One region of the Pseudarthrobacter sulfonivorans genome, then DNA from elsewhere that is predicted to be linked to it. Evidence: riboswitches for the same ligand, from Rfam matches in the RefSeq annotation. Region 1 holds a riboswitch; the other holds the start of a gene.
The links. A riboswitch is a leader RNA that binds a small molecule or an ion and turns the genes downstream of it on or off. The one in region 1 is predicted to bind cyclic di-AMP.
Positions count from the first base shown of each region.

Region 2: another riboswitch for cyclic di-AMP. It lies ahead of AU252_RS20640 (C40 family peptidase); the one in region 1 lies ahead of AU252_RS06855 (hypothetical protein).

Region 1 covers NZ_CP013747.1:1,563,540-1,571,048, reverse strand. The annotation lists gene upp (uracil phosphoribosyltransferase) at 1-160, shown strand, start outside; gene AU252_RS06865 (VOC family protein) at 223-597, shown strand; gene AU252_RS06860 (HAD-IA family hydrolase) at 643-1,341, shown strand; gene AU252_RS06855 (hypothetical protein) at 1,413-2,141, opposite strand; cyclic di-AMP (ydaO/yuaA leader) riboswitch at 2,147-2,299, opposite strand; gene AU252_RS06850 (sensor histidine kinase) at 2,400-3,953, opposite strand; gene AU252_RS06845 (response regulator transcription factor) at 3,961-4,701, opposite strand; gene AU252_RS23805 (hypothetical protein) at 4,993-5,322, opposite strand; gene AU252_RS06840 (winged helix-turn-helix domain-containing protein) at 5,321-6,187, shown strand; gene AU252_RS06835 (SixA phosphatase family protein) at 6,484-7,011, shown strand; gene AU252_RS06830 (LysR family transcriptional regulator) at 7,023-7,509, opposite strand, start outside.
Region 2 covers NZ_CP013747.1:4,534,964-4,542,472, forward strand. The annotation lists gene ribA (GTP cyclohydrolase II RibA) at 132-2,015, shown strand; gene AU252_RS20630 (dienelactone hydrolase family protein) at 2,089-3,066, shown strand; gene AU252_RS20635 (protein adenylyltransferase SelO) at 3,192-4,655, shown strand; gene AU252_RS20640 (C40 family peptidase) at 4,725-5,567, opposite strand; cyclic di-AMP (ydaO/yuaA leader) riboswitch at 5,571-5,741, opposite strand; gene AU252_RS20645 (hypothetical protein) at 5,956-7,248, shown strand; gene AU252_RS20650 (cupin domain-containing protein) at 7,272-7,509, opposite strand, start outside.

The DNA of each region.
Region 1 (7,509 bases):
CCTGGCCGCGCCGGAAGGCCTGGCCAAGCTCGAAGAGGAACTGGCCGAGGCCAACGTCACCATCGTGCTGGCCTCCATTGACGAACGGCTCGACGAGAAGTCCTACATCGTTCCCGGGCTGGGCGACGCCGGAGACCGCCTGTACGGCATCGCCGGCTAGGACGGGGCTGCTCAAGGATTCAAGTCTTCCGCTTTCCTGCCGCCGCCGTTAGCCTGTGGCGCATGGACTGGAAACTTGAACTCGTTTTTGTGCCCGTATCCGACGTTGACCGCGCCAAGGATTTCTACGTCAACAAAGTTGGATTCAACCCGGATTTCGACGAGCGGCCCATGGATGGCATCCGCTTCGTCCAGCTGACCCCGCCGGGATCCGCCTGCTCCATCTGTATTGGCGAGGGCCTCAATGACGCCCCTCCGGGTACGGCCCCAAGCCTGCAGATGGTGGTCAGCGACATCCAGGCTGCCCACGACCACCTCAAGGGCAACGGTGTGGAGGTCAGCGACATAGACATCCAGGCCTGGGGGCACTTCGTCTATTTCGCGGATCCCGACGGAAACAAGTGGGCGGTGCAGTACATCCCGGGCCGTGACGCCTAAGGGCGCGGCGCCTGGGGTCGCGACGGCTAAGGCAAAATAGGCAGCATGAACATCCCCACACCTGCCGCCACACGAGCACCTGCCGCCACACGAACACTGACCTGCCGGGCCGTTCTTTTCGATATGGACGGCACACTGGTGGACTCCACGGCAGTAGTGGAGGAGGTCTGGGGAGAATTCGCGGCCCGGTACGGCCTGGACATCGCCGAAATCCTGCGCACTTCGCACGGCGTCCAGGCTGCCGATACCGTACGCCGGTTCGCGCCGGAGGGAGCCGACGTCGTAGCGCTCACTGCGGAACTGGGCGCCATGGAACGGGTGCGGACAGCCGGTATCATCGCGTTGCCGGGGGCTGCCGACCTGCTTCGCAGCCTCCCGGCCCAGGCAGTGGCGCTGGTGACTTCAGCGGACAGGACCCTGGCGGACATCCGCATGGACGCTGCCGGGCTGGACATGCCGGCCACGGCCGTGACGGCGGACCTGGTCACACGGGGCAAGCCGCACCCGGAAGGCTATCTGATGGCCGCCGGTCTGCTGGGCGTCAATCCGGAGGACGCCGTGGTGTTCGAGGATGCGCCCGCCGGAATCGCGGCAGGCGTTGCCGCCGGTATCCGGACGGTGGCCGTGGGTCCCAATGCGGGCGAGCTGCCGGCAGGCGTGCTGCATATCGCGGATTACCGTGCCGTGACCGCCTCCGTGGAAACGGACGCCGCGGGACGGCAGCTCATTTCTTTCCGGCTTTGACGCCGGCGGATCGCTTTCGTGATCCGCCGGCGCAGCTCAGCGACGCCAGCCGCCGGCGCCGCTCAGTCGGCCTAGTACCAGTTGTGCGACAAGTGGAAGTTCAGCGCGCCGCACGGTGACTGGTAGCGCTCCTGGATGTAGTTCAGGCCCCAGTTGATCTGCGTGCGGTAGTTGGTGACGTAGTCCGCGCCGGCGCTCGCCATCTTCTCAGCGGGCAATGACTGGACGATGCCGTACGCGCCGCTGCTGGCGTTGGTGGCCGTGGTGGTCCAGTCGGATTCCTTGGTCCACAGCGTCTGCAGGCACTGCATCTGGTCAGCGGACCAGCCGTAGGTTGCCAGCTGCCCCGCCGCGTACGCCTGGGCTCCTGCGGGATCGTTGACGGCCACAACAGGGGCAGGCTCGGGGGCCGGAGCAGGAGCGGCAGCGGGTTCCGGTGCCGGGGCAGGTGCCGGATCGGCGGCCTGGGGCGCGACGTTGATTTCAGCCGGAGCCGCTTCCGGAGTGGCCGGGGCCTGGATCTCAGCCGCTTCGAAGCTGAGCTTCGACTGGGCGTTCTCTTCTTCGGCGGCCTGGTTGGCGCTGGCCGCAAGCGAGGCCGACTCGGAAGCGTGTGCTGCGGCGCTTACACCGACCAACAGGGCGCACGCGGTGGCGAACACCGCGACGCGCTTGCCCACGGAGGGAATCCGGGCGGCCTTGGAAAGTGGGGACATAGCTGCGCCGAAGCGGGTCTGCTTGCGGTGGCTATCGGACTTGTTGTCGCCCTGCGGGCGCGGTTCTACCTTGAATTCAGACATGATGGATCGCCTCTCACACCTGCGGAGTTAGCTGTCGGGTTCGGATGAGGGCATCCGGCCACACGGCACAATCACGTGTTGGCTTAACCCCAAAGGGCACTTGGTGCCCGGGACGGTGGGTCCCCCGCCTCTGCCTCTGAAAACGGAATCCGGGAAGCGGCAGAGCTTGGCGTCATCCGGATATGCGGCCCAAACGGGAACCACACCTCATCGACGCTACAGGAGCTGGAAGCTTAAGTCACATTTTGGTAACAGGAATCACGACGACGGTGTGTCGCCTTGCTGGGCTCGGGTGTCAGTGGGTCGCGCCAGCGCGCCGGCAGGGAAGAGTAACGCGAACTCCGTCCGTCCGGCCCGCGATGTCACTTCCACGCTCCCGCCGTGGGCCTCCATGATCGACTGGACAATGGACAGGCCCAAGCCGCTAGTGCCTTCGGACGCCCCGGCGCCCGAGGCCGGCGCCGTACCCTTGCGCGCCGCGTCTGCGCGGGCAAACCGGGAGAAAACGTGGTCAACGAATTCCGCAGGGATGCCCCCGCCGTCGTCCGTTACCGTCACCGCTGCGCCGCCATTGGCAGACTTCGTGACAGCGGTGACCACCGTGGTCCCCGGTGGCGTGTGCTTGCGCGCATTGGAGAGCAGGTTGACAAGCACCTGACGCAGTTGGGACCCATCACCCGTGACGGCGAGCGGCTCGTCAGGCAGTTCAAGGCGCCAGTGGTGGTCCGGGGCGATGACCTTCTCGTCACTGACGGTTTCGATCACGAGTTGTGTGAGGTCTACTTCGCTGAGCTTCAGGGGCTGGCCCTCATCGAGCCGGGCAAGCAGGAGCAGATCCTCCACCAGGGTGGTCATGCGTTCGGACTGGCTTTGGACCCGGGCCAGGGATTTCCGGCCGTCCGGCGTGAAGTCCTCGGTCATCCGCATCAGCTCCGTGTACCCGCGGATGGCGGTCAGCGGGGTGCGCAGCTCATGGGAAGCGTCGGCAACAAACTGCCGCACCTTGGTCTCGCTCCGCTGCCGCGCCTCGAGTGCGTTGGCGACGTTGTCCAGCATCAGATTGAGGGCGTGCCCTACGCTGCCCACTTCGGTTCCGGGATTGGAGTTCGACGGCGGGACGCGCACCGCGAGTGCCACCTCGCCCGCGTCCAGAGGGAGCCGGGCCACCCGGGTTGCAACCTCGGAAAGCTGCTCCAGAGGCTTCATGGTGCGCCGGATCAGCACGGTTCCCGCCAGTCCGATCAGCGCCAGGCCGCCCAAGGAGACAAACACAAAGGTCCACACAAGCGATGCCAGCGTGCTCTCCTTCGCGGCGAGCGGAAGGCCCGTGACAAGGACATCGCCGTAGCCGGTTTGCACGGCCACAATCCGGTAATCCCCGTTGGACAGCGAGCGGTTCACGGGAAGGCCGTACTGCGTCAGCGCCAGCAGGGTCTGCTTGTCCTCGGCGTCGAGGGCCAGGCGCGTGGTGTCCGAGTCCAGGAAACCGCCACTGGGGATCTGGCCGTCCAGGATCCGCGCATTCAGCGTTCCGACACTCTGCCCGCGGGAGTCAAGCGGGTCCGGCCTGCCGTTGAATCCGCCCAGGGGCGGGCGGCCCGGATCGTTCGAGCGTTTGGCGGCCTGGCTCAGCTGTTGATCCAGTTGCCCGGTGAGAAAGGAATCCATGGACGCGTAACTGAACAGCCCCACGGCGCCGCAGATGGCCACCAGCAGGGCCATGGCCAACAGGATCAGGCGCGTGCGCAGATGCCAGGTGTCCGGTTTCAGCCAGCTCCGGGCTGGTGCTGGGGTTGCTCGCGGCGAGGACATGGAGCTGCTACTCAGCCGGCTTGATGACGTAGCCGGCGCCCCGCACGGTATGGATCATGGGCGGGTGCACTGCATCCACTTTCTTGCGCAGGTAGGAGATGTAGAGCTCCACAATGTTGGCCTGGCCGCCGAAGTCATAGTTCCAGACGCGGTCCAGGATCTGGGCTTTGCTGATGACGCGTTTGGGGTTCTCCATGAGGTACCGGAGCAGCTCGAACTGGGTGGCGGTGAGCTGGAGGGCGTCGCCCGCACGGGTCACTTCGCGGGTGTCGATGTTGAGGATAAGATCGCCCACCACAAGTTCGGCAGTGTCCATCGCGGCAACGCCGGAGCGCTGGACCAGGCGGTGCAGCCGCAGCAGGACCTCTTCCATGCTGAACGGCTTGGTCACGTAGTCGTCCCCGCCGGCCGCCAGGCCCACGATCCTGTCCTGGACAGCGTCCTTGGCAGTCAGGAAAAGCGCAGGTACCTCGGGCGCGAAGGCGCGGATCCTGCCCAGCAGCTCAACGCCGTCGAACCCTGGCAGCATCACGTCCAGTACCAGGACGTCCGGGCGGAACTCCTTGGCAAGCTTGACGGCCTCCGGGCCGTCCGAAGCCACGGCAACAGACCAGCCGGCCATGCGCAGCCCCATGCTCATGAGCTCGGAAAGGCTGGGTTCGTCGTCAACCACCAGGGCGCGGATGGGGGAGCCGTCCGGGTGGGTCAGTTGGGGAAGGTTGTTGGTCATGGAGTGCGAAGTGGCCATGGGACAACTCTCCGATCATTCGGTTAGCCCGCGCTATGGGGTTCCTGTGCGCACGCTGTGAATCCCAGCCTAGCGAGCTGGATGGGCGATCTGGGCGGCCGGGCGGGACGCCGATAATCCTCAGGCGGCCGCCTTCTCCGCTGGACAGGCGGCAAAACCCAGCAGGGAATCTTGGCAAGTAATTGGCCGGTGAATTTGAAGGTCTTGGTATGGCGAAAGGGCGAACATTGTTCGCCGGAGAGGGCCATTTACGCACCCTTGGCGGACAACAACTCCTATTTTGCCGCCAAATCAGAATGGTGATCTGTAACACAAATCCGCATTTTGTCTCAGTATGCGGAACGTTGCACCCATTGTTACTTGCAAGTTTTCATTGTTACGTTGCACACTTTCAATTGTGAACAAGAACTCAACAGCACCTGCAGCCGCAGAATATTGGCCCAGCACATCCGCTGCTGCCGACATGCGCTGTTGTCGAATGCACGCCTGATCTTCAGACCCCACGAAGTTCTTAGGCATTCGCCCCCAGCCCAGCGTAGGGCGCCATCCCCAGATTTCATTGCGGGGACAACCAGCATTCGAGCCGCGATGACGGCCATTCACATTGAGGTAAGCATTCATGTCAGTTGCATCCGGATACGTCCACATCTCCGTCCGTAACGCAGGCAAGGCCGGCCAGGCTTCCGGCCTCCGCCAGGGGTTCGGTGCCCGACCGGCGTTCGCCCCGGCTGCCCCCGGAGCCAGCTTTCCTGCCCCCGGCTACGCACCCCAGGGCTACAACCCCAGTTCCTACGGCCAGCTCCGCGCCGTCCAGCCTGCCGAAGCCGCGCCGCTGACCGCGCCCACTCCGGTGATCGCGGGACCCAGCAGTGTTCGCCCGGTCGCCAATGACACCGTGGCCCGCGGATTTGTCCTCTACATGGGCATCGACGAGGAGACCGCGGCGGCTGCCGGAACCTCCATTGCCAAACTTGCCCAGGAAATCCGCGCATACGCGCAGTCACTCGTGACCGGTGCTGAAAGCTACGCGGCCGTGGCCGTGGCCCCGGCCGGCACCCCCGGTTCCGCGCTCGACGTCGTCCGCTCCACCTTTGGTGACCCCACCGTGAACGCGCAGAAGCGCGCCGAGACTGCCCGGCTGCAGCAGCCCCAGGACCCGCGCCCGTCCGGCGTCCTGATCGACCTCGCCCGCCGCGAAGTCCACCTGGACGGCGAATCCCTGAACCTGACCTTCAAGGAATTCGAACTCCTGAACTACCTGGTGGAAAACGGCACCCGCACGGTTGGCCGCGATGAACTGCTTGAGGGCCTGTGGCGCAACGCCGAGGAAGTCCCCAACGAGCGCACCATCGACGTCCACATCCGCCGTCTCCGCTCCAAGCTGGGCCGCCTCGCCAACACCGTCCGTACCGTCCGCGGCCAGGGCTACCGCTTCTACGAGCACCCCGAAGTGATTGTCTGGGCCGCTCCGGAATACTCGATCTAGTCCTTCAGCGACGCACCAAAGCGGCATTTCGCCGTGCCTTAGACACCTCCTTCGTTCCTCAGTCGGCGATGCGGCACTACGCGAAATGCCGCTTTTGTGCGTTCGGGACCAGCGGGTGTTGGCCTCCGCAGCTGATTCGACGGCGGTGTGGCCCGGGTTTGTCACGGGGAGCATGCTTTTGGCTTACGTTGCCGAGGTCGGGCCCGGCATTCCGCGGGCCAGGACTCTCTGTCCCGCCAAAAGCGTGCTGGGCGTGACGGGCGGCGCCGTGGGTCTTGCGGGTCTAGGCTTGGGGGATGAGCGACCACCACATCAAACGCCTGGTGATCATGCGGCACGCCAAGTCCGACTGGCCCGGCGGTGTGGCGGATCATGAGCGGCCGCTGGAGGAACGGGGGCACCGCGAGGCGCCCCTGGCCGGCAAGTGGCTGGTCAAACACGGCATCCTCCCGGATTTCATCCTGTGTTCCAGTGCGCTGCGCACCCGGCAGACCTGCACCTGGGTGTGCTCTGAACTGGGGGATAAGGCCCCGACGCCGAAACTTGAGGACGGACTCTACGCCGCCTCTGCGCTGCGGATGCTCGCCGTGGTCAATCACGTGCCTGATACCGTCACCACGCTGATGCTCATCTCGCATATGCCTGGCGTCCAGGACCTCGCCATGCACCTGGCCTCCCGCGACTCAAACCACGACGCCTACATGGACGCCGCCACCCGCTACCCCACCAGCGCCCTCACGGTGCTGGAAACGGAAAAATCCTGGGCCGAGCTGGATGGGCAGGACGCCCGGCTGACCAAGTTCAAGGTCCCGCGGGCGCACTGACGCCATAGGGCTCAAGGTCCCGCGAGCCCACTAACGCCACGGGATCCACTGACCCCATGGGACCTACCGACCTCACGGGATCCACTGACCCCATGGGACCCGGCGACCCCACGGGACCCGGCGACCTCCCGGAGCAGTCCGGCGACGTGCTGGATGCCCGGGCTGGCCGCCATGGTGCGGCGGTACACGATGCCCACCTGCCTGACCTGCGTGGGGTTGACCAGGGGCAGGCCGACGACGTCCGCAGGCAGCACGGGCCGGCCGAGGCGGGGGACCAGCGCCACAACGGCTCCCTGCTCCACCAGTGCGATGTGGGTTGCGAAGTCTGGATCGTAGACCCTGATGTCCGGCACCCGGCCAAGGTCGGCGAAGATCCTCAGTAGGGCCTCGTTGCAGATGGCTCCGTGCGGCGTGCTGATCCAGCGCTCGTCCACCAGATCCGCCGGTTCCACCTGGCCGCGTCCTGCCAAGGGATGGTCGCGGTGCACCAGGACGTCC
Region 2 (7,509 bases), 2.1 Mb from region 1:
CCCGAGTCTACGCTTTTACTTCACGAATGAAGTTTTATGTCGCTCAAATCACTTGCATCGTGAAGTAATAGGCGGTAGCTTTTACTTCAATATTCAAGTACTTCCTGCCCTGACATTCCTGAGGAGCCCAGATGACCGTTATGTCCGAGACCGTCGCGCGGCCGTTCGAACAACCGGCCGCCGTCCGCAGCCAGGTCACCGTCCCGCTGCGGTTCCCTGACGGCTTCGCGGCCACCGCTGAGATCATGACGTTCCACGGGCTGGCCGACGGCAAGGAGCACCTGCTGCTCGCCCTCGGCGAATGGGAGCAGACGCTCCTGGACCAGGGCCCGGAAGGTACAGCTCCGCTGGTCCGGCTGCACAGCGAGTGCCTTACCGGCGACGTGTTCGGCAGCGAGCGCTGCGACTGCGGACCCCAGCTGCGCGAGGCAGTCGAGGAAATTGCCGCCGTCGGGGGCTTCCTGCTGTACCTCCGGCAGGAGGGGCGCGGCATCGGCTTGTACTCCAAGCTCGACGCCTATGCCCTGCAAGACACCGGACTGGACACCTACGAAGCCAACGTTGCCCTGGGCCGCGGCGAGGACGAGCGGGACTACAGCGCCGCCGCCCAGATGCTCGGCGCGCTTGGCGCCGGCCGGATCCGCCTCCTCACCAACAACCCGGACAAGGTAGGGCAGCTGACCGCCCTCGGCGTTGACGTCTCGGAGCAGGTCCCCACCGGGGTGCACCTCTCGGCGGCCAATCACCGCTACCTGGCCGCGAAGCGCAGCCATACAGCGCACACCATCGAGCTGCCCGCAGAGGTCCTTCCGGCAGAAGTCCAGACAGCGGAGACCCTGCCGGCAGAGATCATTCCTTCCCATGACGAGCTGCTGTCCCGGGTGGATGCCCTCGTTCCCCGGCTGCGGGAGCGTGCTGCGGAAACCGAGGAGATCCGCCACATTCCGGAAGCCACCATGGCTGAACTGAAGGCGGCGGGCGTGTTTCAGATGCTCGCGCCGAAGGCCGTGGGCGGCTTCGGCCTGGGGCTGGAAACCTACGTGGAGGTGGTTCGCCGCCTCGCCCGGGGATGTGTCTCCACGGCCTGGAGCGTCGGGCACCTGGTGGAACATGTCTGGATGCTGGCCCGCTGGCCGCAGGAAGTCCAGGATGAAGTCTTTGCCACCGGGCCGGCCCCTTTGGCTGCCGCAACCGGCGCCCCTCCAGGGAAAGCAGATAGGGCTCCCGGCGGGTTCATTATCTCGGGCCGCTGGAGCTTCGCCTCCGGCATCATGCACTCCGAGTGGGCGCTCCTGGCCGTGCAGCACGGTGACGTCCGCCTGCAGTGCCTGGTCCCGGTGTCCGATCTTGAGCTCCTGGACGTCTGGCACACGGCCGGCCTGCGGGGGACCGGGAGCAACGATCTCCGGACGGAGAATCTCTTTGTCCCGGCGCACCGCGCCCTGGAATGGAATCTCCTGGCCGCCGCTGATAACCCCGGCAGTCGCATCCACCCGGATCCGAGCATCCACACCCCGATGGCCACGTTTCTGAACATGGTTGCCCCGGCCGCCGCTTTGGGGGCTGCTGAGCACGCCATCGAGGCGTTCCAGGACCTGATGATGGTGCGCAAGGTCAAGCAGACGACGCAGGCGCGGCAGGCGGATTCGCCGCTCGCGCAGGCCCGGTTCTCCCAGGCCTACGGGGAGGTGGCGACTGCGCGGCTGCACTGGCAGGAAGCCGTCCGAGTGGTGGCCGATTCCTACGGCCGGCGGCCTGTCGCTTTCACCGATGAGGAGCGGGCGCGGTACCGGCTTTCGCTGGGTCTCAGCGGCGCGGCGTCGGCCGAGGCTGTCCGCCTCATCCTGACGGGATCCGGCGGGAGTGTGCACCGGCTGACGCACCCGCTCCAGCGGATCCAGCGCGATGTCAACGTACTGCTCAACCACGCCTCGCTGACCATGGATCCGATTCTGGAGCAGGCAGGCCGCGGACTTCTGGACCTAGGGTTTTCCATCCCGGCCGAGCAGTTCTGACCGGGCGCATGGGACCCCTTGCAGGACCGCCATTATCGGAGAAGGATATGAGCCTCACTCGAGGAGGCCAGCCATGGTCCAGCTTGGAAAGTTTGAGCGGTACCTGATCGAGGAATTCTTCGACGACTACCGTGCCGGCGCAATGACCCACCGCACTTTCACCCGCCGGGTCGCATTCATCATGGGAAGCATGGCGGCGGCGTCTGGCGCGATGCTGCTCGTGGGATGCACACCCGAGGAAGTCCCACGCAGCACCGACCCCATGCCCACGCCCACCCCGTCATCGTCGACGGCCGGCACCGGCACCGCGGCTGCCGGGGCAGTGCCGGGGGCCAAGAGTCCGCTCTCCGTCCCGGAGGGCGCCGCGGGGCTTACGACGGCGACCGTGCTGTTCCCTGCAGACGGAACCGATATCAGTGGTTACCTCGCCCGGCCCGAATCCGGTGCAGCCGGCCCGGCGGTGCTGGTCTGCCACGAGAACCGCGGACTGACCCCGCACATCCAGGACGTTGCCCGGCGCTTTGCCAAGGCCGGGTATGCGGCGTTGGCCCTTGACCTGCTGAGCAGGGAAGGCGGCACCGCCAGCCTTGATTCCGACGCCGTCTCCGGTGCACTGACCAGCGCCGGGGCCCCACGCCATGTTGCTGACTTCGCCGCGGCCTTTGACTACCTTCAGGGCCAGGACTTCGTGGACTCCGGACGCATCGCCATGAACGGGTACTGTTTCGGCGGCGGCATTACCTGGCAGGCGGCAACCGAGCTGGCCGGGCTGAAGGCCACTGCGGCGTTCTATGGTCCGGCGCCGGACCTGAACAAGGTGCCGGCCATCAAGGCCGCGGTGTTCGGGGTATATGCCGAACGCGACGCGCGGATCACCGGCGCGATGCCGGGCCTCCGCGATGCCCTGGACGCCACCACGGTGACGCACCAGCTCACCGTTTACCCCGGCGTGGACCATGCCTTCCACAACGACACCGGCGAGCGCTACAACGAAACCCAGGCCACGGCTGCCTGGAACGACACCCTCGCCTGGTTCGGACAGCACGTCTGAGGGGTGACGCCAGTACGTCGGATCTGAGTAGCGCCATCTGACGTTTTGATCCTCCAGAACGACAGATAGCGCTACTTAGCTGGGAGGGCGGGGCACTCACCCGCGGCCGCGGGTAGTCTTGAAACATGAGCACCGCAATCCCATTAACGCTCACCTTCGGCGGGCAATTCGCCCGGGAACTCGAGGAGCTGGCGGTTCCCTGGCAGGCGGAAGAAGCACCTGACCCGCAGCTGCTGGTCCTGAACGAGCCGTTGGCCACCGAGCTGGGCTTGGACCCGTCCTCGCTGCGGACGCCCGAGGGGACGCGGCTGCTCATCGGCAACCAGATTCCTGAAGGTGCCACACCGGTGGCCCAGGCCTATGCCGGCCACCAGTTCGGCGGCTACTCACCGCTGCTCGGCGACGGGCGGGCCCTCCTGCTGGGTGAGGTCACGGACATCCACGGGCAGCTTCGGGACATCCACCTCAAGGGCTCCGGCCGGACACCGTTCGCCCGCGCAGGTGACGGTCTCGCCGCCGTCGGTCCCATGCTGCGCGAGTACATCGTCAGCGAAGCCATGCATGCCATGGGCATCCCCACCACGAGGTCCCTCGCCGTGGTGGCCACGGGCCGACCCGTCCGCCGCGAAACCATGCTGCCCGGTGCCGTGCTCACCCGGGTGGCGAGCAGCCACCTGCGCGTCGGCAGCTTCCAGTTGGCCCGCGTCAACGGCGAGACGGACCTTCTGCGCCGTCTGGCCGATCATGCCATCAGCCGCCATTACCCGGACGCGGCGCTCGCCGGCAAGCCCTATCTCGCGTTCTTCGAGGCGGTCATAGCCGCGCAGGCGTCCCTGGTGGCGCAATGGATGCTGGTGGGCTTCGTCCATGGCGTGATGAACACCGACAACATGGCCATCTCCGGCGAGACCATCGACTACGGTCCCTGCGCGTTTATGGACGCCTTCAACCGCGGCGCGGTCTACAGCTCCATCGACGCGGACGGACGCTACGCCTACGCCAACCAGCCGGTCATTGCCGAGTGGAACCTCACCCGGCTCGCCGAAGCACTCCTGCCCCTGCTCCATGAAGACCAGGACCAGGCCGTGGCGCTCGCCGTGGAATCCCTCGGCGCCTTCCGCACGCTGTACAGCGCTGCCTGGTCAGCCGGCATGAAGTCCAAGCTTGGGCTGCTCCCGGACACGCACGACGACGTCGCGTCGCCCCTGGTGGACGGCGTGCTGGCGCTGCTCCAGGAAGGCCAGGTGGATTACACCTCCTTCTTCCGGCGCCTCGGCTCGGCGGCCCGCGGCACCCCGGAAACTGCGCGGTCCATGTTTGCGGACCCGGGCGCCTTCGACGCCTGGGCCGCACGGTGGCTGGCCCTGGCGCCGGACGCGGACCTGATGGACCGGGTCAACCCCGTCTACATCCCCAGGAACCACCTGGTTGAAGAGGCTCTGGATGCTGCTATTGCGGGCGACCTGGACCCATTCAACCGGTTGGTGGACGTCCTGGCCGATCCGTACACGCAGCGCCCCGGGCTGGAACGCTACGCCGGCCCCGCCCCTGAAGACTTCGGGAGCTACCGGACCTTCTGCGGGACCTGAGCGAACACCAGGGATGGACGACGGCGGCGCGCGGCCGGGTGCCGCCCGCCGCCGTCGAGCATGGTCGGATCACGCTACGCGGACGAAGGACGCTCCGGCGAGCCAGCTGATGGAGTGCACTTCGGTTTTGTAACCGTCCACCCCGCCACTGACTACCTGGCCGTTGCCGGCGTAGACGCCGACGTGGCCGGCCGTGATGACCAAGTCACCGGCGGCCGGAGTGCCCACCACGGTGCCGTACTGGTAGAACTGGCCGGGTGCGAGGTCTCCGACGCTCTTGCCAACGGAGCGCAGTGCCTTCTCCACCATCGCGGTGCAGTCCTGCTGCACTCCGAGCTGCGAATAGGCGGAGGCCAGGATGGGCGCGCCGAGTGAACCTGCCGGAGCCTGGGCCGCCGGTGCGGCGGTGGAGGCCAGGCGGATGCCGGTGTTCGCCGGAGCCGCTGGTGCTGCCGCGGCGGGTGCCGCGGGTGCCGGTGCCGGTGCCGGTGCGGTGTAGCCAGCACCGGGGATCTGGATCTGATCGCCGGGGTAGATGATGGTGGTCAGCGACAGACCGTTGACAGCCAGCACGTCGTTGAGTGCGACGCCGTACTGGGTGGAGATTGCGCCCAGTGTGTCGCCTGCAACGACAGTGTGGACGTTGGCTGCGGCGGGAGCCGGGGCAACTGCGGCCGGGGCGGGTGCGCTGGCCTGGCCCTGAACGTTGACACTCCCGAAGTTGTCCGGGCCGTGGACTCCGGCCTGTGCCGGGGCGCCGACGCTGAACAGCAGGCCGGATGCAGCAACGGCCACAAGGGCCGGCCGGCCGAACGTCAGGGCGCGCGCTTTGGCCGTCGAAGACAGGCCTACAAGCACGGTTGAGCGGTTAGAAACAGCACGGTGGCGTGCGGAAGTGAAATTCTTGGACACGGTTGATCGCCTCTCCCATGCCTGCGGGGTGAGCTGTCGGGTTCGGGTCGGAGATACCCGGCCGGTAGCGGCGCCGCACGGAACGGAGCGATACCGACTTAACCCCAAGGCTTCGCAAGAAGCCGTGGAAACGTGGTTCCCCCGTCCCTGCCAGCTGGAAAGCGACTGGATCCCGGTCAGCGGCAGGGCTCGGCATACTGGCGGGAATGGTCCGGCTTGAGCCGGGCCACCGTTCGACCATAACTTCCAATTATCGGCAATGTCACATTCCGGTAACGGAATGTAGGTGTGAAATCCACCCGTGTTTCAGCGTGGATTCCCTCCTCATCGGTAACGATGTTGCAGGTCAGGCCCCGTAATCCGTATATGCCCGGTAAGCTCACCAACTATGTCCCGGATTGTTCAAAAAATGCGGCTGCCCGCCCTCGCCGGCCTGCTGGCGGTCGCCCTGGCGGGGTCGGCTGCGCTGCTTCCCTCACATGCCGCCGATGACGCGCCGCCGGGCGGCTATCCCTCGTGGCAGGACGTGGAGAACGCCAAGCAAAGCGAGGCCGGCAAAGCGGCAGAGGTCACCAGGATCAACGGGCTGCTGGGCGGACTCCAGACCGAAGCGGAGGCGCTGGGCAATGCGGCCGTAACGTCCGCCGCGGAGTACGCCGTGGCCGAAGCGGCGCTTCAGTCCGCCACTTCCACTGTGGACGCACTGACCGCGCAGACCGCACGCGCCGCGGCCGAACTAGGACAGTACAAGAAGGAAATCGGGGCTCTTGCCGCCCAGTCGTACAAGACCGGTGGCACCAACGTGGGCTTCTTCGTTGCCCTCGACGCCGTGCAGAACAACAGCATCCAAGGCCTGAATATCGTCCAGATCGTCAGCGATAAGACTGCCGCCCTGGTGAACAAATCCGCAGCCGCCGAACGCATTTCCCGCGCCCTGGCCGATCAGGAGCAGACAGCCAGGGCCGAGCGCGAGCGCCTGTCCGGCGAAGCCAGAACCAAGCTCAATGCCGCCCAGTCCGCCCGGCAGGCCATGTCCCGGCAGATCGCGGAGCAGCAGGAGCACGGCCAGGAACTGACCGCGCAGCTGGCCTCCCTCAAGGGCACCACCGCTGCGGTGGAGGGGGAGTTCCGGCAGGGCCAGGTGGCCTTGGCCGCATACGAAACGGCGCAGGCCGCCAAGCGGGCCGCGGCGCAGGAACAGGCACGCCAACAGGCGGAGGCGGCAGCCAAGGCGGCGGCCCTCGCCGCTGCACAGAAACCGGCTCCGGCCCCACCTGCTGTACCGGGAGTGCCCGCCCCGCCTCCAGTCCCGAGCCCGACGCCGGTCCCGCCGCCCGTCGTCGTCGTGCCTTCCGTTCCGGGCGGCGCTGTCAACGACCCCGCGGGCGCCAAGAACTACGCAGCCGGGCAGTTCGGCGCCTACGGCTGGGGCCAGGACCAGTTTCCGTGCCTGGCGTCGCTGTGGACCAAGGAGTCGAACTGGCTGACCACCGCCACCAACCCGTACTCGGGCGCCTACGGCATCGCCCAGTCGCTGCCGGCCAGCAAGTATGCCAGCGCTGGCAGCGACTGGCTCACGAGCTACCGGACCCAGGTCAATTGGGGCCTGTCGTATATCGCTGACCGCTACGGGTCACCGTGCAGCGCGTGGAACCATTCCGTGGCCAACAACTGGTACTGACCTGCCGGGGGAGGGCAGCCGGGTCACGTTCCCGGGGGCTTGGCGAATTCCGCGGCGCTGAAGAATTCAATGCCGACGAAGGCTTCGTCGCCGTCCACCCAGGCGTCATGCCCGGGTGGAATGGTGTACGAATCGCCGGCGCTGATGCTGATCCGGTTGCCACCGGTGGTCTCGACGTTGAGGGCACCGGAAACGCAGTATCCGACGTGGTTGTTCTGGCAGGACTCGGTCTGGACCACCGGCTTGATGCAGTCCGACCAG